Regions from separate parts of the Streptomyces sp. NPDC056347 genome, predicted to be linked through region 4. Evidence: riboswitches for the same ligand, from Rfam matches in the RefSeq annotation. Region 4 holds a riboswitch; each other region holds the start of a gene.

Evidence for each region. Region 4 has a riboswitch for cobalamin ahead of ACFCV8_RS07025 (cobalamin biosynthesis protein). Riboswitches for the same ligand answer to the same signal wherever they lie in the genome.
Region 1: another riboswitch for cobalamin. It lies ahead of ACFCV8_RS08470 (FecCD family ABC transporter permease); the one in region 4 lies ahead of ACFCV8_RS07025 (cobalamin biosynthesis protein).
Region 2: another riboswitch for cobalamin. It lies ahead of metE (5-methyltetrahydropteroyltriglutamate--homocysteine S-methyltransferase); the one in region 4 lies ahead of ACFCV8_RS07025 (cobalamin biosynthesis protein).
Region 3: another riboswitch for cobalamin. It lies ahead of ACFCV8_RS32125 (ribonucleoside-diphosphate reductase subunit alpha); the one in region 4 lies ahead of ACFCV8_RS07025 (cobalamin biosynthesis protein).

What each region holds. Positions count from the first base shown of each region.
Region 1 is NZ_JBHJQP010000023.1:342-7,942, reverse strand. Features, by position in the region: gene cobM (precorrin-4 C(11)-methyltransferase) at 1-440, opposite strand, end outside; gene cbiE (precorrin-6y C5,15-methyltransferase (decarboxylating) subunit CbiE) at 437-1,696, opposite strand; gene ACFCV8_RS08480 (ABC transporter substrate-binding protein) at 1,689-2,705, opposite strand; gene ACFCV8_RS08475 (ABC transporter ATP-binding protein) at 2,721-3,506, opposite strand; gene ACFCV8_RS08470 (FecCD family ABC transporter permease) at 3,506-4,615, opposite strand; cobalamin riboswitch at 4,717-4,838, opposite strand; gene ACFCV8_RS08465 (GntR family transcriptional regulator) at 5,006-5,650, opposite strand; gene cynR (transcriptional regulator CynR) at 5,647-6,621, opposite strand; gene ACFCV8_RS08455 (carbonic anhydrase) at 6,745-7,344, shown strand; gene cynS (cyanase) at 7,403-7,601, shown strand, end outside.
Region 2 is NZ_JBHJQP010000105.1:10,881-18,481, forward strand. Features, by position in the region: gene glyS (glycine--tRNA ligase subunit beta) at 1-2,043, opposite strand, end outside; gene ACFCV8_RS23160 (ATP-binding protein) at 2,157-2,633, opposite strand; gene ACFCV8_RS23165 (helix-turn-helix domain-containing protein) at 2,834-3,658, shown strand; gene ACFCV8_RS23170 (DUF397 domain-containing protein) at 3,658-3,861, shown strand; cobalamin riboswitch at 4,008-4,160, shown strand; gene metE (5-methyltetrahydropteroyltriglutamate--homocysteine S-methyltransferase) at 4,344-6,674, shown strand; gene ACFCV8_RS23180 (DUF4157 domain-containing protein) at 6,925-7,601, shown strand, end outside.
Region 3 is NZ_JBHJQP010000211.1:2,757-10,357, reverse strand. Features, by position in the region: gene ACFCV8_RS32150 (carbohydrate ABC transporter permease) at 1-516, opposite strand, end outside; gene ACFCV8_RS32145 (extracellular solute-binding protein) at 620-1,903, opposite strand; gene ACFCV8_RS32140 (GntR family transcriptional regulator) at 2,183-2,947, shown strand; gene ACFCV8_RS32135 (DUF3311 domain-containing protein) at 3,253-3,507, shown strand; gene mctP (monocarboxylate uptake permease MctP) at 3,504-5,141, shown strand; cobalamin riboswitch at 5,290-5,434, shown strand; gene ACFCV8_RS32125 (ribonucleoside-diphosphate reductase subunit alpha) at 5,575-7,601, shown strand, end outside.
Region 4 is NZ_JBHJQP010000018.1:23,565-31,165, forward strand. Features, by position in the region: gene ACFCV8_RS07020 (cobyric acid synthase) at 1-1,234, opposite strand, end outside; gene ACFCV8_RS07025 (cobalamin biosynthesis protein) at 1,231-2,274, opposite strand; cobalamin riboswitch at 2,413-2,543, opposite strand; gene ACFCV8_RS07030 (hypothetical protein) at 2,694-2,924, opposite strand; gene ACFCV8_RS07035 (anion permease) at 2,957-4,252, opposite strand; gene ACFCV8_RS07040 (class II aldolase/adducin family protein) at 4,480-5,139, shown strand; gene ACFCV8_RS07045 (alpha/beta hydrolase) at 5,206-6,333, shown strand; gene ACFCV8_RS07050 (hypothetical protein) at 6,614-7,601, shown strand, end outside.

The sequences.
Region 1 (7,601 bases), on a different contig from region 4:
GGCGGCATGGCGGTCGCCCGGTGGGCGATCCGGGTGAGGATGACGGTCTGGCCGACGGTCGGTACGGTCAGCTCCCGTTTGAGCGCCGCGGCGGCGGCGGCGAACGCGGGTACGCCGGGCACCACTTCGTAGGGCACCCCGGCCTCGTCGAGCCTGCGCATCTGTTCGTTGACCGCGCTGAAGACCGCGGGGTCGCCCGAGTGCAGCCGGGCCACGTCGTGACCGGCCTCGTGGGCGGCGAGCAGTTCGCCGGTGATCCGGTCGATGTCGAGCTGCGCGGTGTCGACCAGGCGGGCGCCCGGCGGGCATTCGGCGAGCAGTTCGCGGGGCACCAGGCTGCCCGCGTACAGGCAGACCGTGCAGGCGGCGAGGGTACGGGCGCCGCGCACGGTGATCAGGTCGGCGGCTCCGGGGCCCGCGCCGATGAAGTAGACGGTCATCTGTGGGTGTCTCCTGAGTGGGGTGCGGGGCCGGTCGGGGGTTTGTGTACGGACCACTGGGTGACCGGCATGGCCTGGCGCCAGCCGGTGAAGCCGCCGACCGGCACGGCGTGGGCGACGGCGAGCCGGGCGAGTTCGCCGCCGTGGCGGCGGTGTGCCTCGGCGAGCAGGGCCTCGGACTCCAGCGTGACGGTGTTGGCGACGAGGCGTCCGCCGGGCGGCAGCGCGTCCCAGCAGGTGTCGAGCAGGCCGGGCGCGGTGAGCCCGCCGCCGATGAACACGGCGTCGGGTACGGGCAGTTCGTTCAGCGCGCCGGGTGCGGCGCCGGTGACCACGCGGAGGGCCGGCACGCCGAGGCGGGCGGCGTTGCGGGTGATGCGCGCGGCCCGTTCCGGGTCGCGTTCCACGGTGATCGCGCGGCAGGACGGGTGGGTCCGCATCCATTCGATCGCGATCGACCCGGAGCCGCCGCCGATGTCCCAGAGGAGTTCGCCGGGGGCGGGGGCGAGCACGCCGAGCGTCGCGGCCCGCACGTGCCGCTTGGTGAGCTGGCCGTCGTGTGCGTACGCGTCGTCGGGCAGCCCCGGCACGGCGCCCAGGCGCAGGGCCCCGGGGGCGCGGCGGCAGTCGACGGCGACGATGTTCAGCGGGTCGCGCGGAGGGTGGGGCCAGTGGTCGGCGGTGCCCTCCAGGCAGTCCTCGCCGGGCCCGCCGAGCTGTTCCAGCACCCGGATCCGGCTGGGGCCGAAGCCCTGTTCGCGCAGGAGTGCGGCGACTTCGGCGGGGGTGCCGGCGTCGGCGCTGAGGACCAGGACGCGGCGGCCGTCGTGCAGCGCGGCGGCCAGCCGGGCGGTGGGGCGGCCGACCAGGGTGACGGTCTCGGTGTCCTCGGCCGGCCAGCCGATCCGGGCGCAGGCGTAGGAGACGGACGAGGGGTGGGGCAGGACGCGCAGCCGGTCGGCGCCGAGCACCTCGGTCAGGGCCCGGCCGATCCCGTAGAACATGGGGTCGCCGCTGGCCAGGACGGCGACGCTGCTCCCGGTGTGCGCGGCGAGCAGTCCGGGGACGGCGGGCCGCAGCGGCGAGGGCCAGGTGACGCGCCGGCCGTGGCAGGACGGCGGGAGCAGGTCCAGCTGGCGCTCGGCGCCGATGAGGACCTGGGCGCCGGTGAGTTCGGCGCGGGCGGCGTCGGTCAGTCCCGCCCAGCCGTCGGCGCCGATCCCGACGACGGTCACCGGGGCCGGTCGGTCAGCCATGGGACACGCCCTTCAGGTAGGTGGCGAGGGAGTCGACGGCGGCCGGGTTGCGGGGGCTCTCCACCAGGTCCACGTAGTCGAGGGCGAAGATGCGGTCGTTCTTGACCGCGGAGACGTTCGCCAGCGGCGGGTAGGACTTCAGGAACTTCTCCTTCTGCTCCGCGCTCCGGTCGCCGTAGTCGTTGATCACGATGACCTCGGGGTCGCGGGCGACGACGGTCTCCCAGCCGACCGTCACCCAGGTGTCCTCGAGGTCCTTCATGACGTGGTCGCCGCCGGCCTTGGTGATGATGTCGTGCGGTCCGGCGAAGGCGCCGGAGGTCAGCGGCTTGTCCCGCCCGTCGTCGTAGAGGAAGACCCGGGGGCGGTCGGTGCCCTTGGGGGCCTTGTCCCGCGCCTTGGCGACCCGGTCGCGGAAGCCGGTGACGAGGGCTTCGGCGCGGTCCTCCACGTCGAAGATCCTGCCCAGGTTCCGCAGGTCGGTGTAGAGCGCGTCGAGGGGGGCCATCACCCCGCGCGCGTTGCCCCGGCCGTTGCGGCAGGACTCGCTGAGCAGGTACGAGTCGATGCCGACCCGGCTCAGTTCGGCGGGGGTGAATCCGCCTTCCTCGCTGAATCCGTAGTTCCATCCCGCGAAGACGAGGTCGGCGCGGGCGTCGAGGACGAGTTCCTTGTTGATGGTCTTCTTCGAGAGCCAGTCGGCCTTCTTGTACCCGTCCTTCCAGGGCACGGAGGTGAGGTCGCCCTTGTCGTCGGGCATCACGTAGCCGGCCATGTGATCCTCCAGTCCGAGCGCGAACATGATCTCGGTGATGCCGACGTCGTTGGTGACGACGCGCTGCGGGGCCTTGTCGTAGGTCTTCTTCTCGCCGCAGTTCTCGACGGTCACCGGATAGTGGTCCGGCGCCGTGCTCCCCGCCTCCGGGGACGTGGGGAGCTGGGCGCCGCACCCGGTGAGGACCAGGGCGGCGGCGAGGGCGAACGCGGCGGGGCGTACGGGGCGGGGCATGGTGGTGGCGCGTCCTCAGGATTCGGTTCGGGCGGGGCCGAGGCGGTCGAAGAGCAGCTGTACGGCACCGGTCTCCGGATGCGGGACGCGGTGGGCGCGCACGCCGAAGACCTCGGCGAGCAGCTCGGGGGTGAGCACGTCGTGCGGGGCGCCGGACGCGACGATCCGGCCGCCGGCGATGACGTGGAGCAGGTCGCAGTGGAGTGCCGCGAGGTTGAGGTCGTGCAGGGCGGTGAGGACGGTGGGCCCGCTGTCGCGCACCAGCGCCAGCACGTCCAGCTGCTGGGCGATGTCGAGATGGTTGGTCGGTTCGTCGAGGACCAGGAGCCGGGGCTGCTGGGCCAGCGCGCGGGCGATCAGCACCCGTTGCTTCTCGCCGCCGGACAGGGTGAGGAAGCCGCGGTCGGCGAGGTGGTCGGCGCCGACGCCGACCAGGGCCCGTGCGCAGGCCGCGCGGTCCGCCCCGGTGGCCCGGCCCATCGACGACTGGTGCGGGGTGCGGCCCATGGCCACGACCTCGGCCACGGTGAAGTCGAACTCGGAGACGGCCTCCTGGGGGAGCGCGGCCAGTCGGCGGGCGCTTTCGCGCGGGCTCATGGCGTACAGGTCCTCCCCGTCCAGCCGCACGGTCCCGGCGGTGGGGCGCAGCGCCCGGTAGACGCAGCGCAGCAGGGTGGACTTGCCGCTGCCGTTGGGCCCGACCAGGCCGACGAGCTGTCCTTCGCCCGCGCCGAGCGTGGCGTCGGCCACCAGGCGGGCACCGGCGACCTCGACGGTCAGGTCTTCGATGTCGATCCGCATCAGGCGCCTCCGAAGGTGTAGGTGCGGCGGCGCATCAGGAGTACGAAGCACGGCACACCGATGGCCGCGGTCAGTACGCCGACCGGCAGTTCGGCGGGGGCGAGGACCACCCGGGAGAGGATGTCCACCCAGATCATCAGGACGGCGCCGACCAGCGGGGCGACGGCGAGGAGGCGGCGGTGGTCGGCGCCGACCAGCATCCGTACGGCGTGCGGCACCATCAGCCCGACGAAGCCGATCGCCCCGCTGACCGCGACCACCGCTCCGGTGACGGCCGCGCAGACCACGAAGAGCTCCTTGCGCAGCCGCCCGGCGTCGACACCGAGGGCGGCGGCCGTCTCGTCGCCCATGGCCAGGGCGTTCAGCCGGCGGGCGGACCAGGTGAGGTGGGCGATGCCGCAGAGCACGGCTCCGGCCGCGATCGGCACCGAGGCCCAGCTGGCGCCGCCGAGGCTGCCGAGCATCCACATCATCGCGGAGCGGGCGGCCTCGCCGTGTTCGGCGGCGAACACCATGAAGGTGGTGACGGCCGAGAAGCCGTAGTACATCGCGGTGCCCGTGAGGACGAGCCGCAGCGGGGTGAGGCCGCGGGCGGTGCGGGCGACCGCGTAGACGAGCAGCATGGCGAGGAGCGCGGCGAGGAACGAGGCCGCGGACAGCGCCCAGATGCCCAGGGCGCCGAAGGCACCGAAGATGAGTACGGCGTTGGCGCCGACGGCCGCGCCCGAGGAGATGCCGAGGACGAACGGGTCGGCGAGGGCGTTGCGGACCATGGCCTGCACTGCGATGCCGACGGCGGCGAGCCCGGCACCGACGACGGCGGCCAGCGCGGCGCGCGGGAAACGCAGTTCCCAGACGATGGTGTACGCCGCCACCTGGTCGGCGGATATCCGGCCGCCGGTCAGCCCGGCCCACAGATGGCCCAGCACTTCGCCCCAGGAGAGCCCGGACGCCCCGATGCCCGCGCCGCAGACCAGCGAGACCAGCAGCGCCGCGCCGAGGAGGGGCACGAGGAGTTTCGGCGACATGCGGCGGGGCGGTGCGGGCCCGGTTCCGGCACGGGCCGTGCGGGAGGGCGTGGCGGGTCGGCGGTCGAGGGGGGTGGCCACGGGCGGTTCGCTTTCGCCTCGGGCCGTGCATCTACGTCATCAACGGAGCGGCCCGGACGCGGTGCGCCCCGTGCAGCACCCATCGCAGTCCACGGCGAATTGACAGGAGCCTTCACCGCCGCGGGTAATCGGGCTCGCGGGGCCCTGTTCGGGCACCGCCTACCGTTGCGGGTCAGCGCCGGAATTCGACCGGACTTCCCCCGCGGGGCAGATGCAGCTTAACGCGAGCGCTCCCGGGCGTTTCCACCCCGTCCGCGGCCGGCCGGGGCGGTGTCCTCGCGGGCGGTGCGCCAGGCCCGGTGCGGTACGGGGCCGACAGCCCGGCCACGGCGGCGAGTGCCACCGCGCCGGTCCGAAGACCGCCCGGCCGTCGGGCGGTCGACCGCTCCCTCAGGGGTGCGCGCGCCGCGCGGCGGCCGCGTCGCGGCCCGAGATCAGGTGGCGGCTCGCCAGCTCCGCCACGCCCGCGACGTCCCGCTCGGCGATCGCCGTGTACAGGCCCTCGTGCTCGCGCGCGACGCCCTCCAGGTCGTCGTGCTGTCCCAGCAGCCAGCGCATCCTGCTGCGCAGGGTGGCCTGGAGTTCGTTCAGGAGCTCGTTGTCGGCGAGTGCCGTGACCGTCTCGTGGAAGTCGGCGGCGGCCCGGCGGGCCCCCACGGCGTCGCCCTTGACGGCCGCCGCCAGCTCGGCGTCCAGATCGGAGCGGAGCTTCTCGAGCCCGGCGCGGGTGCGCCGCTGGGCGGCCAGCCGGAAGGTCAGGGACTCCAGGGCCGCGCGCACCTCGTCGAGGTCCTCCACGTCCGCCGCGGTGAATTCCCGCACAACGGCCCAGGTGCGGGGCCTGGGGGTGACCAGGCCTTCGGTGACCAGCGACTTCAGGGCCTCGCGGACGGGCAGTCTGCTCACCCCGAGCTCCGCGGCGAGTTCGCGTTCGACGAGTTTGCTGCCCGGCTCGCGCACACCGTCGATGATCTCGTCACGCAGCTGGCGCGTGACCCGTTCCGACTCGGGCTCGAAGTCCCCAGACCCTGTCATGTGCTCGATTCTCTCATCACCCGGCGCCCGCTCTCGGCAGACCGTTCAGCGGTACGCCGCGGGTCGGGCGGGGTGTAGCCGCGGGTGCGGACGAGGTCGTGGACGAGGGCGGTGAAGGCGTGCGCGGCGGCGCTCTCGTAACCGCTCCCCCGGCGCAGCAGGGTCGCCACCCGGGTGGGCAGCGGGGGGTCGACGGGGATGGTGCCGAGGTGCGGGTCGTCGTCGGTGACCGCCAGGGGCAGCACGGTGGCCAGCGGGGCGGTGCGCCGGACGATCTCGGTGAGGGCCTGGATGGTGTTGGCCTCCACGGCGATCGGGGGGTCGATCCGGTGCCGGACGAAGTACTCGTCGATATGGCTTCGGGTGATGAAGTCCGCGCTGAGCAGGGCGAGTTGCTGATCGGCCAGTTCCCGCACCGGCAGCGGGCGCTCGCCCCGGGTCCCGGCACGGTGCGCGCCGACGACCAGGCCCAGCGGCTCGGTGAACAGGTCGGTCGCGGCGATGCCGGGGAGGTGGGTTCCCGCGAAGGCGATGCCGAGGTCTAGCTCGTCGGCCAGCAGGCTCGCCTCCATGCGGTCCTGTGTCATCTCCCGGAGGTCGAGCGTGATGCCCGGGTGGTGGGTGTGCAGCGCCCGGACGAGGGGGCCGACGAGATACGCGGTGAAGGTGGGGGTCAGGGCCAGCCTCAGATGCCCCCGGGAGAGGTCCGCGACATCGAGGACGGCGCGGTCGGCGGCCGCCAGTTCCCGCAGGGCGCGCCGCGCGTAGTGGACATAGGCCGTGCCCGCGTCGGTGGGGCGGACACCGCGGCCGCTGCGGTCGAGCAGCTGGACGCCGACGGCCCGTTCCAGCTGCTTGATCTGCTGCGACAGCGTCGGCTGCGAGATGCGCAGCTCCTCGGCGGCGCGGGTGAAGTTGCCGTGCTCGGCCACCGCGATCAGATAGCGGAGATGACGCAGTTCAGGACCCATGAACAGATTATAGATCTGATCTATAAGGATCATGGATATCAAGTCTTGGACACTATAGGTACAGGTCATGCATGGTGGTTCTCGTCAGCCCCTCGGGGCGGCACCCACCGGAAGGAGTGACCGATGCAGGACCTCACGGACGGCGTCACGCGATTCCACCGCGACGTCTTTCCCGCGAAGGCGGACCTCTTCGCCCGCCTGGCCACGACACACCGGCCGAAGACCCTGTTCATCGGCTGCTCCGATGCCCGGGTGGTCCCGGAGCTGATCACCCAGAGCGATCCGGGCGAGCTGTTCGTCATCCGCACGGCGGGCAACCTCGTTCCCGCGTACGGGTCCGGCCGTGACGGCATCGCGGCGAGCATCGAGTACGCCGTCGCCGTGCTCCGGGTGACCGACATCGTCATCTGCGGCCACTCCTCCTGCGGCGCGATGACCGCCCTGGCGGAGGGGCACGACCTCAGCGATGCCCCGGTCGTCGCCGACTGGCTGCGCCACGCGGACGCCGCCCGGGCCCGCACCGCCGCCGCACCGGCCGCGCCCGGTGCGGACAAGGTGGCCGCCCTGGTGCGGGCCAACGTGGCCGCACAACTGCAGAACCTGAACACCCACCCCTCCGTGGCCCGCGCCCTGGCCGCCCGCTCGATCACCCTGCACGGCTGGGTCTTCGACATCGCCACGGGCGCCGTCACACCGGTCGGGACCGCCACGGCCGCGGCCTGACCGCCCCCACCGAGCCACCGGCCCCGCACCGGGTCCGGCACCCCCGAGAGGAATCCACGTGCCGCACGCACAGTTCGACCCCACCGCCCGCCAGGCCCTCGCCGTCGCCGCCGTCGAGGCCAAGACCCGCAAGGACCTGACCTGGGAGCAGATCGCCGACGCCGCCGGACTGTCGGTCGCCTTCGTCACCGCCGCGGTCCTCGGCCAGCACGCCCTGCCGGAGGACTCCGCGCGGGCGGTCGCCGAGCTGCTCGGCC
Region 2 (7,601 bases), on a different contig from region 4:
CAGGTAGCGCTGGTGCTTGCGCATGACGGTGACGAGGATGTCGGCGGGCAGCGAGAGGTACTTGGCGTCGAAGCCGCCGAGGATCGGGGTCGGCGCCTCGACGAGGTTGGTGATCTCGTCGATGAGTCCGGTGTGCCGCTCCGTGTCGATGTAGCCGCCGACCTCGGCGGCGAGCCGGACCGCCCCGTCCACCACGAGCCGCCGGCGCTCGTCGGCGTCGGCGAGGATGTCGTGCCGCTCCAGGAAGGAGAGGTATCCGTCGGCCGTCGGCACCTCGACCACCGGCCGGGCCGCGTCGCGGTGCACCTGCGTCGTGCGGCCCGACTCCAGCGTGGACACGGAGAACGGGACGACCCGGTCGCCGAGGAGCGCCATGATCCACCGGATCGGGCGGGTGAACGCGAGCTTCGGGACGTTCCACCGCATGTTCTTCTCGGCGCGCAGCCCGGTCACGATCTCCGGGAGGAGGGCGGACAGCACCTCCTGGGCCGGACGGCCGACGACCTGGCGGGTGAGCGCGACGTGCTCGTTGTTGCCGAAGGTGACCGTGCCCAGCTCGGCCGGGTCGGCGCCGTTGCTCCGGGCGAAGCCCAGGGCCGCCTTGGTGGGGTTGCCCTCGGCGTCGAAGGCCGCGGAGACCTTCGGGCCGCGCACGGTCTGCTCGTAGTCCGTCTCGCGGGGCTCCACCCCGTCGACTACGGCCACGACGCGGCGCGGGCTCGCGAGGACGCGGATGGCGCCGTGGCCGAGCCGGGTGGCGGCCAGCTTCTCCGTCAGCGCCTCGCGCACCGCGCGCGAGGTCCGGGTGACCTCGGCCGGGGGCATCTCCTCGACGCCGATCTCCATCACCAGCGTGGCCGGACCCGCTTCGACGGGCGCGCCGGGCTCCTCGGCCGGGGCGGCGGGCTCGACGGCGACAGCCGACCCGACCGGGGCAACGTGCTCGTCCGGGGCAACGTGCTCAGCCGGGGCAACGTGCTCAGCCGGGGCAACGTGCTCAGCCGGGGCGGCGGACTCGGCAGGGGCGGCTGGTTCCGCCTCCGCGGGGGCCTGCTCCGGCTCCTGGCGCCGCTCCGGCTGCCGCTGCTCCTGCGGGGCGGCAGAGTCCGCGGCGGCGTCCTGGTTCGCGGCGGCGGAGGCCTTCAGCGCGGCGGCGGTCCCCGGGACGGTGCCCAGCGGGAAGCCCAGCTCCTCACGGCGGGCGACCCACAGCGCGGCCACCTCGTGGGCGAGCCCGCGCATCCGGGCGAAGGAACGCGCCCGCTCCGTGGTGGAGATGGCACCCCGCGCGTCGAGCACGTTGAAGGTGTGCGAGCACTTCAGCACGTACGAGTACGCGGGCACCGGCAGACGTGCGTCGAGCAGGCGGCGCGCCTCGCCCGCGTACGCCTCGAAGAGGGTCCGCTGGGTGTCCAGGTCGGCCTCGTCGAGGTAGTAGCGGCTCATCTCGTACTCGGCCTGGCCGAAGGCCTCGCCGTAGGTGACGCCGGGCCCGTACTGGAGGTCCTTGAAGTGGTTGACGCCCTGGAGCGCCATCAGGATGCGCTCGATGCCGTAGGTGATCTCCACGGACACCGGGTCCAGGGTGATGCCGCCCGCCTGCTGGAAGTAGGTGAACTGGGTGATCTCCAGCCCGTCCAGCCACACCTCCCAGCCCAGGCCCCAGGCGCCGAGCGCCGGGGAGGCCCAGTTGTCCTCGACGAAGCGGATGTCGTGCGCGTCGGTGTCGATGCCGAGGGCGCGGAGGCTGCCGAGGAAGAGCTCCTGGGCGTTGCCGGGCTCCGGCTTCAGGATGACCTGGTACTGGGTGTGCGTCTGGAGGCGGTTGGGGTTCTCGCCGTACCGCGAGTCGTCGGGCCGCACGCTCGGCTCCACGTACGCCACGCGCCAGGGCTCCGGACCCTGGACGCGCAGGAACGTGGAGGGGTTGAGCGTGCCCGCGCCGACCTCAGTGTTCATGGGCTGAACGTTCAGACACCCGTGATCGGTCCAGTACTTGTTCAGCACCTGGAGAGCTTCTTGCATCGTCAACACTGAGATCATTCCTTCACGGACGCGGCGCGGACTTCGGAGCACCTCCCAGCCGGAGCACAGGAGACCCTGGGTCCGGCGAGTCTACCGAGCGGGAAGGCACCCCCTGATCGCCGAATGCGTGGTCAGGCCAGCGCGACCTCGCACCACACGGTCTTGGTGTACGGGTCGCCGCCGGTGGCCCCCCAGCGCCTCGACAATGCCTCGACCAGCAGCAGGCCCCGTCCCCCGTCACGGTCGGCGGACGGCGGCGCAATCGCGCCGGGGACGGGCGGTCGGCGCTCGGGGCTCGCGTCCGTGACCTCGACGAGCAGCTCCGGATCTCCACCCCGCAGGGTGAGCCGCAGCCGGAAGTCCCGGCCCGGCGCCCTGCCGTGCCGCACCGCGTTGGTGGCGAGCTCGGCCACCAGGAGCGTCGCCGTCCGGTTCGCCTCGCTGCCGTGCGGCCAGCCCCAGCGGTGGATCTCCTCGGCCGCGAGCCGCCGGGCCAGCCGGGCGCCGCGCGGGGTGGCCGAGAGCAGGATGTCGAAGTGCCGGGCCGGGACGGGAGGTTGCGCCGGGCCGGGAAGGGGCGCGGCGGAGGGGGCAGTTTCGCGATTCATGTCACTCAGCGTGGCCACACGACTCCACGATGGTCAGTAACGACACCGGTACGTGGCGTGACTGTCCGGGTCCGGTCCGGGTCCGTCCGGGCCGCGTGGCGTTACCCGGTCATCCGCCGAGGAGTTGAGCATGCACGGATCGGACGTGGAGGTGCGCGAGCGTGAGCCTGACGGGGTATTCGGGACAGATGGGTGACGGCATGGAGCCGTACGACGGCGACGACGAGGAGTCGACGACCGTCCTGCGGATGATCGGCCGGACCATCAAACTCTGGCGCGACCGGCTGGACATGACCCAGGCCGAGCTGGGCGCCGCAATCGGCTACAGCGAGGAGCAGGTCTCCTCGGTCGAACGGGGACGGCGCGCACCGAGCGCGGCATTCCTGGAGAAGGCGGACGAGGTGCTCGGGGCGGGCGGCATGATCGCCTGCCTGCGCAAGGACGCGGAGGAGGCCCGGTTCCCGAAGAAGGTACGGGACCTGGCGAAGCTGGAGAACCAGGCGGTCGAGATCTGCGCCTACGACAACTCCGTCGTCAACGGACTGCTCCAAACACCGGACTACGCACGGGCGCTGTACGGGATGCGGCGCCCGTCCTACGGCGAGGAGGAGATCGAACGACTCGTGGCGGCGAGGATGGCCCGCCAGGAGATCTTCCATCAACAGCCCTCCCGGGTCTTCACATTCGTCCAGGAAGAAGTGACGCTGCAACGTCCGCTCGGGGGCAGAATGGTGATGCGGAAGCAGCTCGAACACCTGCTGGAAATCGGCGCCCGCCGGGACGTGGAGTTCCAGGTGATGCCCACGAACCGCGAGGACCACACTGGACTTGCCGGGGCGTTCAAACTGCTGCGGCTCGAAAGCGGGGAGACCGTGGGACACAGCGAGGCTCATCTCGTCAGTCGGCTGTTCTCGCACCCCAAGGAGATCCAGCTCTTCGAGATCCGCTATGGCATCATCCGGGCCCAGGCTCTCACTCCCCGTGAGTCGCTGGCCTTCATCGAGAAAGTGCTGGGAGAGACGTAATGACCAACCCTTCGACGGTGAACAGTTCCGTGCTGAAGTGGTTCAAGAGCAGCTACAGCACGAATGACGGCCCGGACTGCGTGGAGGTCGCCGTCGTCCCCGAGACCGTCCACGTACGCGACTCCAAGCAGACCCACGGTCCTCAGCTCGCCTTCGGACCCCGGCAGTGGAACGCCTTCGTGTCCTACGCGGCCGACCACTGACGTACACGTACGACGAGCGCGCCGACGCCCCGTGTCCGGCCTCCGCCGGGTGCGGGGCGTCGTCGTTGTGTTGTGGCGGTCGGTGCGGGCGGGCCCGTAGGGTGGGCCGTGCAGCTGGTTCGCCCCGTCCGCCAGACGGGGAGTCGTAAGAGGGAACCCGGTGGGAATCCGGGACTGCCCCGCAGCGGTGAGTGGGAACGACCGCCGTCATACGCACTGGGGCCCGGAACAGGGTCCTGGGAAGCGACGGCCAGTAGGTGTCCGCCTTTCGGCGGGTGTGCCCGCGAGTCCGAAGACCTGCCACTGCCCGCGCGCGATACGACGCGTGCGCGGACATCCCGGTGACCTCGTGGGCGGGTCGGCGTACATATCCGGCGGACGGCCGTGCCCTGTGGCGCGAGGCCGCACTGCGGGATGTGCCACTCCTTCGTGTCGTACGGGTCCTCGGGATCCCAGGGATACATCTCTCGAAGGAGATCTCCGTGACCGGCAGGACCGCAGCCGCGGCAGCACGGGCGACCGTGTACGGCTACCCGCGCCAGGGACAGAACCGCGAGCTGAAGAAGGCGATCGAGGGCTACTGGAAGGGCCGCGTCACCGCCGACGCGCTCCGCACCACCGCCGCCGACCTGCGACGCGCCAACTGGCGGGAGCTGGCCGAGGCCGGCATCCACGAAGTGCCCACCGGCGACTTCTCGTACTACGACCACGTACTGGACACCAGCGTCATGGTCGGCGTGGTTCCCGACCGGCACCGCGTGGCCGTCGCCTCCGACGCCCTGGACGGCTACTTCGCGATGGCGCGGGGTACCCAGGACGTGGCACCGCTGGAGATGACCAAGTGGTTCGACACCAACTACCACTATCTGGTGCCCGAGTTGGGGCCTGAGACGATGTTCGCAGCCGACTCGCGAAAGCAGGTCGCCGAGTTCCGGGAGGCGCTGGCCCTCGGGCTGACGCCCCGGCCCGTCCTGGTCGGCCCGGTCACCTATCTCCTCCTCGCCAAGCCCGCCCCCGGTGTGGGCGGCGACTTCGACCCGCTCACGCTGCTGGACCGGCTGCTGCCCGTGTACGCCGAAGTGCTCGCCGATCTGCGTGCGGCGGGCGCCGAGTGGGTGCAGCTCGACGAACCCGCCCTGGTCCAGGACCGTACCCCCGCCGAGCTGAACGCGGCGGCCCGCGCCTACCGCGGCCTGGGCGCCCTCACCGACCGTCCGAAGCTGCTGGTCGCCACCTACTTCGACCGGCTCGGCGAGGCGCTTCCGGTACTCGCGAAGGCCCCTGTCGACGGGATCGCCCTCGACTTCACCGAGGCGGCGGCCGCCAATCTGGACGCCCTGGCCGCCGTCGGAGGACTGCCCGGCAAGCGGCTGGTGGCCGGTCTCGTCAACGGCCGCAACATCTGGGCCAACGACCTGGAGAAGTCCCTCTCCATCCTCGGCATCCTGCTCGGCCTCGCCGACCGGGTCGACGTGGCCGCCTCCTGCTCGCTGCTGCACGTCCCGCTGACCGTCACCGCCGAGCGGGACCTCGATCCCCAGATCACCCGCTGGCTCGCCTTCGCCCGGCAGAAAACCGCCGAGATCGCCGCCCTCGCCCGGGCGATCACCCGGGGCACGGACACCATCGCCGCCGAACTCGCCGCGAACCGGGCGGCGCTGTCGTCCCGGGCCGGTTCGTCCCTGACCCGCGACCCGGCGGTACGGGCCCGCGCCGCCGCCGTCACCGAGGCGGAAACCCGCCGCTCCCAGCCGTACGCCGAGCGGGCCGCCGCCCAGCGCGCGCACCTGCGGCTCCCGCTGTTGCCGACCACCACCATCGGCTCGTTCCCGCAGACCACCGAAGTGCGCACGGCCCGCGCCGACCTGCGCGCCGGACGCATCGACGAGGCGGGGTACGAGGAACGGATCAGGAACGAGATCCGGGAGGTCATCTCCTTCCAGGAGAAGACCGGCCTGGACGTCCTGGTGCACGGCGAGCCCGAACGCAACGACATGGTGCAGTACTTCGCCGAGCGGCTCACGGGATACCTGGCGACCCAGCACGGCTGGGTCCAGTCGTACGGCACCCGGTACGTGCGTCCGCCCATCCTGGCCGGGGACATCTCGCGGCCGGAGCCGCTGACGGTGCGCTGGACCTCGTACGCGCAGTCGCTCTCGGACCGCCCGGTCAAGGGCATGCTGACCGGGCCGGTCACCATGCTGGCCTGGTCGTTCGTCCGCGACGACCAGCCGCTCGGCGAGACGGCCCGGCAGGTGGCGCTCGCCCTGCGCGACGAGGTGGTGGAGCTGGAGGCGAACGGGACGTCCGTCATCCAGGTCGACGAACCCGCGCTGCGCGAGACGCTGCCGCTGCGCGCCGCCGACCGGCCCGGCTACCTCGCCTGGGCGACGGAGGCGTTCCGGCTCAGTACCAGCGGGGTGCGGCCGGACACCCAGATCCACACGCACATGTGCTACGCCGAGTTCGGTGACATCGTGCAGGCCATCGACGACCTCGACGCCGACGTCATCAGCCTGGAGGCAGCCCGCTCACACATGCAGGTCGCCCGCGAACTGGCCGCCCACGGCTACCCGCGCGAGGCCGGTCCCGGGGTGTACGACATCCACTCGCCCCGCGTCCCGAGCACCGAGGAGGCCGCCGAACTGCTGCGCGCCGGGCTCGGCGCCATCCCGCCCGAACGCCTCTGGGTCAACCCCGACTGCGGCCTGAAGACCCGCGGCTGGCCCGAGACGAAGGCGTCCCTGGAGAACCTGGTAGCCGCCGCCCGCACCGTACGCGAAGAACTGACCACGACCGGGTCCGGCTCGTAGCGTCGCCCGCCGGGCCAGGAGTGCCTCGGCGCTCCCGGCCCGGCGCCCTCCCCCCAAGCTCCCCGTCCGCGCACCAAGAACCCGTTACGCCGCCGGGCCGCAGCCCGGACCGGCGTACCGAACCCGCTGTCGCGGGGGGAAGCGTTCACGCCTGCCCGAACTCCTCGTGCACTACCCTGTGGAGCCCGCACCGACCATCCCTTGCCGGCCACGCTCCCCCCGCACCGCGAGCAGCCCGCGAAAGGACCCGATGCACGCCAACAAGCAGGCTCACACCGCCGAGTACAAGAAGCCCGCCCGCACGACCACCAGGGCCTCCGTCCCGGACGCTGAATTACTTGCCGGCCCCCTCGCCCTCCAGAGCACCTCGGGCAACGCCGCCGTCGTCCAGATGCTCCGAGCGGCCGGCCACCCCTGGGCCCAGGAAGAGCACCGGCACGACGCCGACTGCGGCCACCGGCAGACCGAGCAGGCGGCACAGCCCGCGGTGCAGCGCTCCGCCGTCCACGACGTCCTCCGCACCAGCGGGCTTCCGCTGGACGACGCGACACGCACCGACATGGAGAACCGGCTGGGTGCCGACTTCTCCGACGTACGCATCCACGACGACGCCGCCGCCAGGGCCTCCGCCGCCGAAGTCGGCGCCCGTGCCTACACCTCCGGCAACCACGTCGTCATCGGAGACGGTGGCGCCGACAGCCACACCCTCGCGCACGAACTCACCCACGTCATCCAGCAGCGCCAGGGCCCCGTCGCCGGAACGGACAACGGCAACGGCCTCAAGGTCTCCGACCCCGCCGACCGGTACGAGCGCGAAGCGGAAGCCAACGCGACACGAGTGATGGCGGGCCCTTCTCCGCAGGCCGTAGTGGTGAGGTCCGCTCCATCGCACGAGCCCTCGGCACATGAGCACATCCAGCGCGTGCC
Region 3 (7,601 bases), on a different contig from region 4:
CAGGACGTAGTTGACGACCCCGAAGCGCGAGGCGAACAGCCACTGGTACACCGTCGACGAGGCCACGATCGGCATGGCCCAGGCGAGCACCAGCCCGAGCATCAGGGCCAGGCGCATCTTCTTGCCGAGGCGGGCGAGCAGCAGGCCGACCAGGGTGCCGAGGAGCATGATCAGCGCGACGTTGACGCCGGTGAACACGATCGTACGGAGGGTGACCTTCCAGAAGTCCTCGCCGGTGAGGATGTCCTGGTAGTTCTCGAAGCCGTTCCACTCGGTGACATGCTGGATCAGCTGTCCCATGTTGAGGTTCTGGAACGACAGCATGGCGTTCTTCACCAGGGGGTACCCGAGGAAGACCGCCGTCACCGCGAGCGCGGGAACCATCAGCAGGTACGGCGCGGCGCCGATACCCACTCTCCGCTTCTTCCCCCCGTGCTGCCCGACGGGTGGTATCCCGTCCCGGCCGCGGACCGCGGCCGTCTTGGCCACGTCCGAGGGATCGGTCTGCACTGCCATGCTCGCCATCTCTTCCAACAAAGCCCTACACGGAACGATGCGTACGGCCGGGGGCGGCGGGCCGGAACCCGCCGCCCCCGGCGCGGGACGCGCTGGCTGCGAACTACTGCTGCTGGCTGAGGCGCTTGTTGAGCTCGCCCTCGACCTGCTTGGCGGCGTCGGCGGGCGACTTACCCTGCAGGACCAGCGTCATGTAGGTCTTGATCGGGTTCGGCGGGTTCTCGACCGGCGCCCACTCCGGGATCAGCGGCGTGGTGCCGCCGGACTTGGCGGCGGCGGGGCCGGCGGCCTCGGCGGCGGGCTGGCCGACGGTGTACTTCTGCATGGCGTCGTTCTTGGGAGACCAGCCGGCCTCCTTGATGAGCGCGCCGTCGTTCTGCTCGGAGAGCGCGATCTTCAGGAACTCCTTGGCCAGCTCCTGCTTCTTGCTGCCCGCGGCGACGGCGAGGTTGGAGCCGCCGAGGAAGACGCCCTCGGGCTTGTCGGCGGTCTCACCGGGGATGGTGAAGAAGCCGATGTCGTCCTTGAGCTTCGGGTTGGCCTTGATGGCGGTGCCGGCCTCGTAGCCCATGGCGATGATGGCGCCGGTCTTGCCCTTGGCGAAGACCTCGGCCTGCTGCGGGGTGGCCTCGTCCTTGTCCTTGGGGGCCTTGGAGTAGGACTGGTACTTCTTGTACACGTCCATGGCCTCGGCGACCTTCGGGTCGGCCAGGTTGGAGACGTACTTGTCGCCTTCCTTCTTGACCGGGGAGACGTCCTTGCCGACGAGCAGGCCGTCGAAGAAGTACCAGTTCTGGCCGGGCAGGTAGATCGGCTCGGCGTCGCCCTTCTTCTCGATGGCCTCGAAGGCCTTGAAGAGGTCGGCGCGGGTCTTCGGCGTCTCGGTGATACCGGCGTCCTTGAAGACCTTCTTGTTGTACATGACGACGCGGTTGCCCACGTACCACGGCAGGGCGTACTGCTTGCCGTCGTAGATGGAGGGCTGGTTGACGCCGTCGGCCCAGGCGGAGCCGATCTCCTTCTTGAGGTCGCCGAGGTCGGCGAGGCCGCCGGTCTTGGCGTAGGCCGGGGTCTGGGTGTTGCCGATCTCCAGGACGTCCGGCGGGTTGGACTCGGAGAGGGCGGTGGTGACCTTCTGCTGAATTCCGTTCCAGTCCTGGACTTCGATCTTCAGCTTGGCCTTGGTCTTCTTCTCGAATTCCTCGGTGACCGTCTTGGTCCACCCGGGCGGGTTCGAGCCGGACATCGTCCAGACCGTCAGGGTCTCGCCCTTGTAGGCGTCCGGGCCGGACTTCTTGCCGCTGTCCCCACCGTCGTCGGAGCCGCACGCGGCGAGGCCGATCATCATGCCCGCGACGCCGATCGCCGCGATGAGCTTGCGCTTCACGCCAAACCCTCCTCAGGGATACTGCAACCCCGCCCACCGCGAAGACATTCGACGAGTACTGCTGGGGCTGGACCTGGTCTTTAATGGTTTAGACCAGTACCGGGAGCTTGGCCTAGACCTTTTGGGGTGTCAAGGGTGTATAAGAAGTGCACTCGCGTCCGTTATAGGACCGACACCTAAGGGAGGGCGACCAGCCGTGACGGGACCGTGCCACCATGTGAGCCGCGACAGACGGAGGAGCCGGTGACGGCAGCAACGCAAGCGTCGGGAAGGCGGACCATGGGTGCCGACGGGGGCAGTACGGAGAACGAGACGGGCGCGGCCACACGAACGGCACGCGTCCCGAAGTACTACCGGCTGAAGCGACATCTGCTGGACATGACGGACACCATGCCGCCGGGCACCCCCGTGCCCCCGGAGCGCACCCTGGCGGCCGAGTTCGACACCTCGCGCACCACCGTGCGCCAGGCGCTCCAGGAGCTGGTCGTCGAGGGCCGGCTGGAGCGCATCCAGGGCAAGGGCACCTTCGTGGCCAAGCCGAAGGTCTCCCAGGCCCTCCAACTCACCTCGTACACCGAGGACATGCGCGCCCAGGGCCTGGAGCCGACGTCCCAGCTGCTGGACATCGGCTACGTGACGGCCGACGACACCCTCGCCGGGCTGCTCGACATCAACGCCGGCGGCCGGGTGCTGCGGATCGAGCGGCTCCGGCTGGCCAGCGGCGAGCCAATGGCGATCGAGACCACTCACCTTTCGGCCAAGCGCTTCCCGGCGCTCCGCCGCTCGCTGGTGAAGTACACCTCTCTGTACACCGCGCTGGCCGAGGTCTACGACGTACGGCTGGCCGAGGCGGAGGAGACCATCGAGACCTCCCTGGCCACCCCGCGCGAGGCCGACCTGCTCGGCACCGACGTGGGCCTGCCGATGCTGATGCTCTCCCGGCACTCGGTGGACGGGCGGGGCGAGCCGGTGGAGTGGGTGCGCTCGGTCTACCGCGGTGACCGGTACAAGTTCGTGGCGCGGCTCAAGCGGCCCACCGACTGACCCGCGGGCCACCCCGCCGCCGATCCGCGCCGGGACGGGACCGAGTACGCCTCAAGGTCGTTTTCCGGCCACTCCTGTCCCTGTCATCACCCCTCGGGCCCCTGTGGAACGCACCACTCCGCAGGGGCCTTCCGGGTGCATTGGTCCGGGCCAACGCCCGCTCGTATGACGCGATTCCGCATATACGTACCAACCGGTCGGACCGTTGCCGGACCGCAATGCGGACAGGGGGTGACGGTGACCGGAACCTCCCCTAGATTTCCTGCGCATTACAAGGGTGATCAGCGAGGGGACGGAGTCGCCGCATGTCAGTGGAACCAGAGGAAAAACCACCCATCGTCACACCGGTCAGAGTGGTCATCGCCCTCTGTCTCGTCGCGCCGTTCGTGGCGATGCTCTGGGTGGGTTCGTACGCGAAGGTGGACCCCACCTTCATCGGTATCCCGTTCTTCTACTGGTACCAGATGCTCTGGGTGCTGATCTCCACCGCGCTCACGATGATCGCGTACAAGCTGTGGCAGCGCGACCAGCGCGCCCGCAAGGGGGGTGAGCAGGCATGAAGGACGGTGTGAACGGCGTCGCGCTCGGCGTCTTCATCTTCTTCTTCGTGGCCGTCACGGTCATGGGCTTCCTGGCGGCCCGCTGGCGCAGGGCCGAGAACGAGGCCAGCCTCGACGAATGGGGCCTGGGCGGCCGGTCGTTCGGCACCTGGGTCACCTGGTTCCTGCTCGGCGGCGACCTGTACACGGCGTACACCTTCGTCGCCGTGCCGGCGGCGATCTACGCGGCGGGCGCGGCGGGCTTCTTCGCCGTGCCGTACACGATCCTGGTGTACCCGCTGATCTTCACCTTCCTGCCCCGGCTGTGGTCGGTCTCGCACAAGCACGGCTACGTCACCACCTCGGACTTCGTCCGCGGGCGCTTCGGCTCGAAGGGGCTGTCGCTGGCGGTCGCCGTCACCGGCATCCTCGCCACCATGCCGTACATCGCGCTCCAGCTCGTCGGCATCCAGGCGGTGCTGGACGTGATGGGCGTCGGCGGCGGCGAGAACACGCACTGGTTCATCAAGGACCTGCCGCTGCTGCTCGCGTTCGCGGTGCTCGCCGCGTACACCTACTCCTCCGGGCTGCGTGCGCCCGCGCTGATCGCGTTCGTCAAGGACGGGCTGATCTACCTGGTCATCGCGGTGGCGATCATCTACATCCCGATCAAACTGGGCGGCTTCGACGACATCTTCGCCAAGGCGGGCGAGGCGTTCTCGCAGACCAGTCCGGCCACCGGCAAACCGCGCGGCGCGCTCGCACCGGGCGAGGCCGGCCAGTGGGGCTACGCGACGCTGGCCCTGGGCTCGGCGCTGGCGCTGTTCATGTACCCCCACTCCATCACGGCGACGCTCTCCAGCCGCAGCCGCAACGTGATCCGGCGCAACACCACGATCCTGCCGCTGTACTCGCTGATGCTCGGCCTGCTGGCGCTGCTCGGCTTCATGGCGATCGCCGCCGGGATCAAGGTGGACAACGGCCAGCTGGCCATCCCGCAGCTGTTCGAGAACATGTTCCCGGACTGGTTCGCGGGGGTGGCGTTCGCCGCCATCGGCATCGGCGCCCTGGTGCCCGCCGCGATCATGTCGATCGCGGCGGCCAACCTCTTCACCCGCAACATCTACAAGGACTTCCTGAAGCCGGACGCCACCCCGGAGCAGGAGACCAAGGTCTCCAAGCTGGTGTCGCTGCTGGTCAAGGTCGGCGCGCTGGCCTTCGTCCTCACCATGGACAAGACCGTCGCGATCAACTTCCAGCTGCTCGGCGGGATCTGGATCCTCCAGACGATGCCCGCCCTGGTCGGCGGACTGTTCACCCGCTGGTTCCACCGCTGGGCGCTGCTCGCGGGCTGGGCGGTCGGCATGGTGTACGGGACCGTCGCCGCGTACGGGGTCGCCTCGCCGACCCAGAAGCACTTCGGCGGTTCGTCGGCGGAGATCCCCGGCATCGGGGAGATCGGCTACATCGGCCTCACCGCGTTCGTGCTGAACGTGGTGGTGACGGTGGTGCTCACCTTCGTCCTGAACGCCGTGAACGCACCCGCCGGCACGGACGAGACCTCGCCGGCCGACTACACGGCCGACGCGGGCGACCCGGGCGTCGAGGCGGAGCTCCCGCCCGCCACCGCGGGCGCGCCGAGCGGCGGTCACTGACCGCCCCCGCCAGGCCCCGTACGGCCCCTCTCCGGGCCCCGGACGGCCCGTTCCCGCCCCTTCCCGAGGGGCGGGGGCGGGCCGCCGGCCTGTCCGGGAACGGCTCGCGACTCGGTCGGCCGACACAACATCTGGGGGCTGTCCCATCGGACGGCCCCCACATGTATGCTCGTCCTCGCTGTCGCCGCAGGGGAATCCGGTGCGAATCCGGAACTGTCCCGCAACGGTGTATCCGGTGCGCTTTTGTGCACCCCGAGTCAGTCCGACGACCTGCCGACAGCGCATCCGGCTCGACCGATCCGGATGCCCAGACGTCCGGGCCTCGTGGTTGGGCCGGTGGACGCCGCGCGGAGTTCCGACCCGGCCCGGGTGCGCCTTCGCGGGCTGCCCCCGTTCCCCCGACGGCCCCGAGCCGAGCGTGGGAGAGCATCACGTGACCATCGCGCCAGCCGATCCGGCTTCAGTCGCCGCGCCCGTGGCCGCCGAGTCCGAGGCAGCCGCACAGGACGGTCCCGGAGCGGCGCTGCTGCGGACCCTGACCGCCCTCACCGCCGATCTGCCCGACACCGACCCCGGCCGGGTCGCCGCCGCCGCCCTGCGCGGCCGCAGCGCGCGGGCGGACGGGGCCGAGCTGCGTTCGCTGGCCACCGAGGCGGCCGCGGGCCTGATCTCCGAGGACCCCGCGTACTCCCGGCTGGCGGCCAGGCTGCTGACCCTCGCCGTCGCGGACGAGGCGGCGGGCCAGGGCGCGGACTCCTTCTCCGCCTCGGTCGCCGTGGGGCACCGCGAGGGCCTGATCGCGGACCGCACCGCCGCCTTCGTCGCCCGGCACGCGGCCGCCCTGGACGCGCTGGTGGAGCGTTCGCTCGCGGACGGCGCCGACGACCGCTTCGGCTACTTCGGGCTGCGGACCCTGCACAGCCGCTACCTGCTGCGCCACCCGCACACCCGCCAGGTCGTCGAGACCCCCCAGCACTTCATGCTCCGGGTGGCCTGCGGGCTCGCCGAGGACGAGTCGCAGCGCGCCCTGGACGAGGTGGCGGCGCTGTACGGGCTGATGAGCCGGCTCGACTACCTGCCCTCCTCCCCCACCCTCTTCAACTCCGGCACCCGGCACCCGCAGATGTCCTCCTGCTACCTGCTGGACTCGCCGCTGGACGAGCTGGACTCGATCTACGACCGCTACCACCAGGTGGCCCGGCTCTCGAAGCACGCGGGCGGCATCGGCCTCTCGTACTCCCGCATCCGCTCCCGCGGCTCGCTGATCCGCGGCACCAACGGGCACTCCAACGGCATCGTGCCGTTCCTGAAGACGCTGGACGCCTCGGTCGCCGCGGTCAACCAGGGGGGCCGCCGCAAGGGCGCCGCCGCCGTCTACCTGGAGACCTGGCACGCGGACATCGAGGAGTTCCTGGAGCTGCGCGACAACACCGGCGAGGACCAGCGGCGCACGCACAACCTGAACCTGGCGCACTGGATCCCGGACGAGTTCATGCGCCGGGTCGAGGCGGACGCCGAGTGGTCGCTGTTCTCGCCGGTCGACGTGCCCGGGCTGGTCGACCTGTGGGGCGACGAGTTCGACGCCGCGTACCGGGCCGCGGAGGCCGCCGGGCTGGCCCGCAGGACGCTCCCGGCCCGCGAGCTGTACGGCCGGATGATGCGCACCCTCGCCCAGACCGGCCAGGGCTGGATGACCTTCAAGGACGCCTCCAACCGGACCGCGAACCAGACCGCCGAGCCGGGCAGCGTCGTCCACTCCTCCAACCTGTGCACCGAGATCCTGGAGGTCACCGACGACGGCGAGACCGCCGTCTGCAACCTGGGCTCGGTCAACCTCGGCGCGTTCGTCGCCGACGGCGACATCGACTGGGAGCGGCTGGACGCCACCGTCCGTACCGCGGTGACCTTCCTGGACCGGGTCGTCGACATCAACTTCTACCCGACCGAGCAGGCGGGCCGCTCCAACGCCCAGTGGCGCCCGGTGGGCCTGGGCGCCATGGGGCTCCAGGACGTCTTCTTCCAGCTGCGGCTGCCCTTCGACTCCCCCGGGGCGCGGGCCCTGTCCACGAAGATCTCCGAGCGGATCATGCTCGCCGCCTACGAGGCGTCCTGCGCGCTCGCGGAACGCTCCGGCCCGCTGCCCGCCTGGGAGCGCACGCGCGCGGCGCGCGGGGTGCTGCACCCCGACCACTACGCCACCGAGCTGAACTGGCCGGAGCGCTGGGAGGCGCTGCGCGCCCGGGTCGCGAAGTCCGGGATGCGCAACTCGCTGCTGCTGGCCATCGCGCCGACCGCGACGATCGCCTCGATCGCCGGCGTGTACGAGTGCATCGAGCCGCAGGTCTCCAACCTGTTCAAGCGCGAGACGCTCAGCGGCGAGTTCCTCCAGGTCAACGCCTACCTGGTGGAGGAGCTGAAGCAGCTCGGCGTGTGGGACGCGCGGACCCGTGAGGCGCTGCG
Region 4 (7,601 bases):
CCAGGAACGGCTCGCCGCCGAGCACGTCCGCCACCCCGTGGTGGATCTCGTACCCCTCCACGGGCGCGCCGAGCGCCTCGCCGACCGGCCGGGCCAGGGTCTTCTCCCGGTCGAAGCGGATGTGGACGGGGAGCAGTCCGAGGCCCTCGACCAGACCGGCCCGGGACTCCACCTCGTCCTCGATCCGCTCGCCCAGGAGCTGGAAGCCGCCGCAGATGCCGAGCACCGGCCGCCCCTCGGCCGCGCGGCGCGCCAGCGCGCCGGCGAGGCCGCGCTCCCGCAGCCAGGCCAGCGCCTTCACGGTGCCCCGGGTGCCCGGCACCACGACCAGGTCGGCGTCGGACAGCTCCTCGGCCCGGTCCACGAACCGGACGACCACCCCCGGTTCGGCGGCCAGCGCGTCCACGTCCGTGAAGTTCGACATCAAGGGCACCGCGCACACCGCGACCCGCAGCACGTCCTCCCCGTGCGGCGGCGCGACGAGCGACTCGCGCACCGCCCCGCGCAGCGAGACCCGCAGCCCGTCCTCCTCGTCGATGCCGAGCCCGTGGGCGAAGGGCAGCACCCCGTACGTCGGGCGCCCGGTCAGCCCGCGCAGCATGTCCAGACCGGGCTCCAGCAGCGACACGTCACCGCGGAACTTGTTCACCAGGTAGCCCGCGACCAGTGCCTGGTCCTCGGCGGCCAGCAGCGCCGTCGTACCGAAGAACGACGCGAAGACGCCGCCCCGGTCGATGTCGCCGACCACCACCACCGGGAAGTCCGCCGCCCGGGCGATGCCCATGTTCACGATGTCCGTGCGCCGCAGGTTGATCTCCGCCGGGCTGCCCGCCCCCTCGCAGATCACCGCGTCGTACGTGGCCCGCAGCTGCTCCAGGCAGTCCACGACCGTGCCGAACAGGGCCTCCTGGCGGCCGCCGTGGTAGCCGCGCGCGCTCATCTCGCCGACCGGCTTCCCCATCAGGACGACCTGGCTGGAGCGGTCGCCGCCGGGCTTCAGCAGGACCGGGTTCATCAGCGCGGTCGGCTCGACGCGGGCGGCCTGGGCCTGCATGGCCTGGGCACGCCCGATCTCGGCGCCCTCGCGGGTGACGAACGAGTTCAGCGACATGTTCTGCGCCTTGAAGGGCGCCACCTTCACGCCCCGGCGCACCAGCCAGCGGCAGATGCCCGCCGTGACGACGCTCTTGCCCGCGTCCGAGGTGGTTCCGGCGACCAGCAGTCCGCCGCTCATGAGCTCCTCCGTCCCGTGCCGCGCGGACCCGCCGCCGGGCGCACGCCGATCACCCGTGCACCGGTCCGCGGCACACCGCTCCGCCGCGCGCCGATCCGGCGTACGGCGAGGGCCGCGCCGAGCCGCCCCGCCACGCACACGCCGAGGGCCAGCGCGCCCACCCGCCGCGACAGCCGCACCGCGCGCTCGATGTCCGCGCCCTCCACGGCCCGGCCGCGCTCCCCGTTGAGCACCGGGCGGTGCTCCACCCGGCCGCCGTACGCGAGGGTCCCGCCCAGCCGCACGCCGAGCGCGCCCGCGAAGGCGGCCTCCACCGGGCCCGCGTTGGGGCTCGGGTGCTTGGCCGCATCGGCCCGCCAGGCGTGCAGCGCGCCCCCGGGGCGGCCCCCGGCGGCCACCGCGAGCAGGGCGGTGAGCCGGGCGCCGGGCCAGCCCGCGAGGTCGTCGAGGCGGGCCGAGGCCCAGCCGTAGCGGCGCAGGCGCGGCGACTTGTGGCCGACCATGGCGTCGAGGGTGTTGACGGCGCGGAATCCGGCCAGCCCGGGAACCCCGGCCAGCGCACCCCACACCAGGGCACCGACCACGGCGTCCGAGGTGTTCTCCGCCACGGACTCCACGACGGCGCGGGCGATCTGCGGCCCGTCCAGGGACTGCGGGTCGCGCCCGCACAGATGCGGCAGCCGCTCCCGGGCCAGGGCGAGGTCACCGGCCTCCAGGGCGCCGCCGATGGCCCGCGCCTCCCGGCCCAGGGACGTGCCGCCGACGACGGACCAGGTGGTGGCGGCGGTCAGCGCGACGGAGGCGGCGGGGCTGCGGCGTACCGCGCGGGCGGCCAGGGCGGCACCGCCGGCGGCGGCTCCGGCGCAGACCAGGGTGTGCAGGGCGCCCCAGCCGCGGTGGTCGTGCCACAGGCGGCGCTCGACGCCCGCCGCGGCCCGCCCGAAGGCGGCGACCGGGTGGCCCCTGCGGGGGTCACCGAGCAGCAGGTCGCCGATCAGCCCGGCGGCGGCGCCGTACGCGAAGATGCGGTCGGCTCGCACGGCTCAGCCGGCCGTCGCGCCGCGGAGGATTCTCGTACGGGAGGCCCTGGGGGCTGGGGTGGCGGGCGCATGGCGGCCGGGCATGGCGATATGTCCTCACTCAGGGTCCGCGCCCTGGTTCGACGTGACCGGCGACGAGAGTCTCCTGGCTCCCGGATCCGCGGGCCCCCGGCCTTCCAGCCCGCTCGCGCGCGCCGTGACGTCCGGTGTGGGGGACCGCTCCCCGGTGACAGTGGCGGGACCGCGCCGGATTCGCACCGGCTTCCTCTGCTGTCGCCGTGATTGGCTCCGGCAGTCCACCACGCCCCGTGAAGGCCCGTCAACCTGCCGTTGACCTGCGGTGGCGCAGTGTGCTGATACCCACATCGGGCCGGACACCCGGGGGTGTCCGGCCCGATGTGGGGCGTACGCGGGGCGGTTCAGGCGACGATCAGATAGATGCCGTACCCGACGGCCGCCGCGCACAGCGCGAAGCAGGCGTACGCACCGGCGCGGGCCAGCAGCAGCGAGCCGCCGGAGCCGCCCTGTGCCGCGGGCTCGGCCTGCTTGGAGAGGCCGACGATGCCCAGGGTGAAGAGGCCCACCAGAGCGACGGTGACCACGAGGGAGACGCCGAACACGGAACCGAGGGCTGCCCAGTCGATTTTCATGCTGAATCCTTAGACGGTCGGTGCGGGACCGGTCAGACGGTGGCGGGTCGCGCCGGGTCCTGGGGGGTGCCGGACGCGGCCGGGACGGCGGTCACGACGCTCGCGGCCGCGAGCGGAGCCGTGGCCTGGGCGACGGTGGGCGGCGGGCTGACGGCGGCGATGGCCGTGGTGACGACCCCGGCGGGCTCGGCGGGGACCCCGGCCACGGCCCCGGCGTCCGCCGGGGCGACGTCGCCGTGGCCGACCGGCTTGCGGCGGGAGAGCAGCCAGATGGAGCCGGAGCCCAGGACCAGCAGCGCCGCCACGACGACGACACCCCAGGTGCCCTGCTTGGTGAGCAGCTCCGCGCCCGCCCCGACCAGGCCGGCGGCCGGCAGGGTCAGACCCCAGGCGACGAACATCCGGGTGGCGGTGGACCAGCGGACCACCCCGCCCTGACGGCCCAGACCCGCACCCATCACGGCGCCGGAGCAGGACTGGGTGGTGGAGAGCGAGAAGCCGAGGTGCGAGGAGGCCAGGATGACCGTGGCCGCACTGGTCTGGGCGGCGAAGCCCTGCGGCGGCCTGAGGTCGGTGAGGCCGCTGCCCATGGTGCGGATGATGCGCCAGCCGCCCAGGTAGGTGCCGAGCGCGATGGCCATGCCGGCGGAGACGATCACCCAGACCGGGGGGTTGGCCCCGGGGTGCAGGACCCCGCCGGTGACCAGGGCCAGTGTGATGATGCCCATGGTCTTCTGCGCGTCGTTGGTGCCGTGGGCCAGGGAGACCAGTCCGGCCGAGGCGATCTGACCGGCCCGGTAGCCCTTGGCGGTGGCCTTCTCCTGGGCCTCGTTGCGGATCTTCCCGCCGATCCGGTACGTCAGCCGGGTGGCCAGCAGCGCGGCGAGACCGGCGACGATCGGGGCGGCGACCGCGGGGAGCAGCACCTTGGTGACGACGGTGCCGCCGTTGACGGACGACCAGCCCGCCGACATCACGGCCGCGCCGATCAGACCGCCGAACAGGGCGTGCGACGAGCTGGACGGCAGCCCGACCAGCCAGGTCAGCAGATTCCACAGAATGGCGCCGACGAGTGCCGCGAAGATCACTTCTGTGCGCAGCCCGTCCTCGTTGATGATCCCGCCGGAGATCGTCTTGGCGACCTCCACCGACAGGAACGCGCCGACGAGATTGAGAACGGCGGACATGGCCACCGCGGTCTTCGGTCTGAGTGCACCGGTCGAGATGGTGGTCGCCATCGCGTTCGCGGTGTCGTGGAAACCGTTCGTGAAATCGAACACTAGAGCTGTCACGATCACAATCGCGAGGAGCAGCGTGATGTGTTCCATTTACCCAGGCAATCGTTCGACGTCATTGGCATGTGGACCGTAGGCAACCTGGGTAAACGGAAGATGAACTGGGGAGGGCACTGTGGTGACTCCAACCGGAGTCACATCATTCCGTTTCCGTTCGGGGCCGTTCCCTCGGACGAGTGGAACGCCCAGGTCCGATCGGCCCCGTACCCATCACCTCCCCGGACTGACAGGATCGGTCCATGAGCGATCAGCTTCGGCGTATGAGCGATCAGCAATGTGACGAGATCGGGCGGGCCTGGGACGGCGTCGTCGCCACCGCGCGCCGGACGGCGGCCGAGGGGCTCGTCGTCGGAACCTCGGGGAACGTGTCGGCGCGGGTCGGCTCCACGATCCTGGTCACACCGAGCGGAGTGCCCTACGACCGGCTGGGCCCCGAGGACGCCGTGGGCGTCGATCCGGAGGGCAACCGCCTCTTCGGCACGATGGCCCCGACCAGCGAGCTCCCGCTCCACCTCGCCGTCTACCGGAACACCGACGCCGCCGCCGTCGTCCACACCCACGCGGTCCACGCCACGGCCGTCTCCACCCTGGTCACCGAGATCCCCCCGGTCCACTACGCCGCCGCCATGCTCGGCGGCCCCGTCCGCGTCGCCGCCTACGCCCGCTACGGCACCCCGGAACTGGCCGGGCACATGCTCACCGCCCTGCGGGACCGCACGGGCTGCCTGCTCCGCAACCACGGCACCGTCACCTACGGAGCCACCCTGGACCAGGCGTACGACCGGACCGCCCAGCTGGAATGGCTCTGCCGGCTCTGGCTCGCCGCGAGCTCCGTCCCCGGACGCTCCCCGAGCCTGCTCACCCCGGAGCAGCTCGACGAGGTGGGCGAGGCGCTCAAGGGGTACGGACAGCCGGGCTGACCCGACCGGCCCAGCGGACGGCCCCGTCCGCTGGCCGCGCGCCCCGCCCGCCACGACACTGGAGCCGTGCGCCCGGCAACGATCACGGCAGCAGCCGTCACCACGGTCCTCGGCGTCGGCGCGGCGGCGGTCGCGGCCGGCCGGTACGCCAGCGACGCCGCCCTCAGGGCCCCGGCCGGGCGGCCGCTCCCCGCCGACCGCAGACTCACCGTCCACGCCACGGCGGCCGGGCAGGTCACCCTCACCCGCTCCTTCACCGCCCTGCGCCCCGGTACGTACGGACTGGTCGGCGACGACGTCCACGCCGTGGTCGGCCCGGTGATCGAACACGCCCACCACGCCCCCGACACCGTCGTCCGCCGGCTGGAACGCGTGGACCGGGGCACCCTGGAGCCCGGCGCCAAGGTCCGCGTCACTCCGCAGCTCCACAGCGGCGACCCCTTCACCGCCCTCGGCCTAGGCCACAAGGAGGTCGAGATCCCCGGCGAACTCGGCGTCCTGCCCGCCTGGTTCGTACCCGGCCCCCGCGACACCTGGGTCATCACCGTGCACGGCCTCGGCACCACCCGGGAACACCCCATGAACCTCATGGGATTCCTGCACGAGCTGCGGCTGCCCGTGCTCGACCTCGCCTACCGCGGCGACGCCGGAGCCCCGCGCTCCCCGGACGGCCTCTCCCGTCTCGGCGAATCCGAGTGGCGCGACCTGGACGCCGCGATCCGCTTCGCCGTCCGGTACGGGGCCCGGAAGGTCGTCCTGCACGGCTGGTCCACCGGCGCCTCGATGGCACTGCACGCGGCCGTCGACTCCGCCCTGCGCGACCGGATCGGCGGGCTCGTCCTGGACTCCCCGGTGCTGGACTGGGCCGCCACCCTGCGCGCCCTGGCCGCCGCCCGCGGCGTCCCGGCCGTCCTGCTGCCGCTCGCCCTCCGCGCGGCCGAGGGCCAGACCGGACTGCACGGCGCCCGGCTCCTCGACGACACCCTCGCCCGGGCCCTGAACGCCCCGACCCTGATCTTCCACGGCCCCGACGACCAGCTCTCGCCCTGGCAGCCGACCCGCGACCTCGCCGACCGCCGCCCCGACCTGATCGCCCTGCACACCGTCCCGCAGGCACCGCACGCGGCGATGTGGAACGCCGACCCGGCCCGCTACGAGGAGACCCTGCGCCGCTTCCTGACTCCTCTGATGTGACCGGTGACATGACCCGGCCGATCCGCCCGGCGATACGACCGCCGGCCCGGGAGCGCGCCCGGTGACGTGACCCGGCGGGAGAGCTGATGTGACCCGATGGGAGGGGATCGGCCCCTTTTGGTCCCGGACCCCGTTCATCGGCCGCTCCACCGGGAATTCGGGTTCCGTTTGGGCTTTCGGGCCGTCAGGGGCAAGACTGCTACCCGTGACGTCCCGTAACCCGCGCGACTCCAGGCTGCGACTTGTCCGCCCGCGACCCCTTGCCACCGCTCGCAAGGCCGTGACCACCCGGCGCACCAGGCCGGCCCCCCGCCCGCCGGAGGGCACCCCACCCCGGTCGGAACTGGCCCGCCAGGCCAGGACCGCTCTCGCCGACGCCGTACGCATCGCCCGCTGGGCGGCCGACGGCGCGGCCCCCGGCACACCCCCCCTCGCCGCCCAGGCGCTCCAACGGGCCGCGACCGCTCTGGAACTGTCCCCGGCCCAGGTGCGCTCCGGCTGGGACCGGGCCAGGCTCGCCGGACTGGTCGAACTGCACGGCGACACCGCACGCCCCGGCTGGCGGCTGCGCGCCTGGGACCGGGACGACTCCGCCGTGCTCCGCGGCTGGGTGGCGCTCTTCGACGCCTGGTCGCTCGTCCACCCGGCACCCGCGGACCTGGAATCCACCGCCGTCGCCGAGGCCGTCGAAGCGGTGCCCCAGGTTCTCTCCCTCCTCCAGCTCTCGGCGGGCCCGGTCACCGTGCCCGCGCTGCTGGACCTGCTCGGCCAGCGCGTCGCCGAACTCCGCGAGGAGCGCTGCGAGGTGCCCTACGGTCCGCAGCCGCTGCCCGGACCGGCCGAACCCGCCCCGCCCGCCGACCCCGCCGCCCTGCTGGACTGGGCCCTGGAGGGGCTGGCCGCCGTCGGCGCGCTCACCCTCGCCGCCGACCACGCCACCCTCACCCCGCTCGGCAACTGGGCGGTCTGGGTCAAGCTGGAACAGATCTGCGTCGCGGCCCAGAGCCCGGCCGGGAACATCGAGCAGTCCGCCGCCGACATGCTCCTGGGCTGCGCCCGGCTCACCCCCGGCCCGGCCCGCGACGAGTACCGGGCCTGGCTGGCCGCCCGCCCCGTCGGCAGCGCCGTCGCCGAACTCCTCGACGTCGCCCGAGGCGAGGACGCCCTCCTGCGCGGGCTCGCCTTCGAGGCGCTCCGGGTCGTCGGCGCCTCCGCCGAGCCCGAGGTCCGCGCCGTCCTCACCGACTCCTCGCTGCGCCCCTACGCGC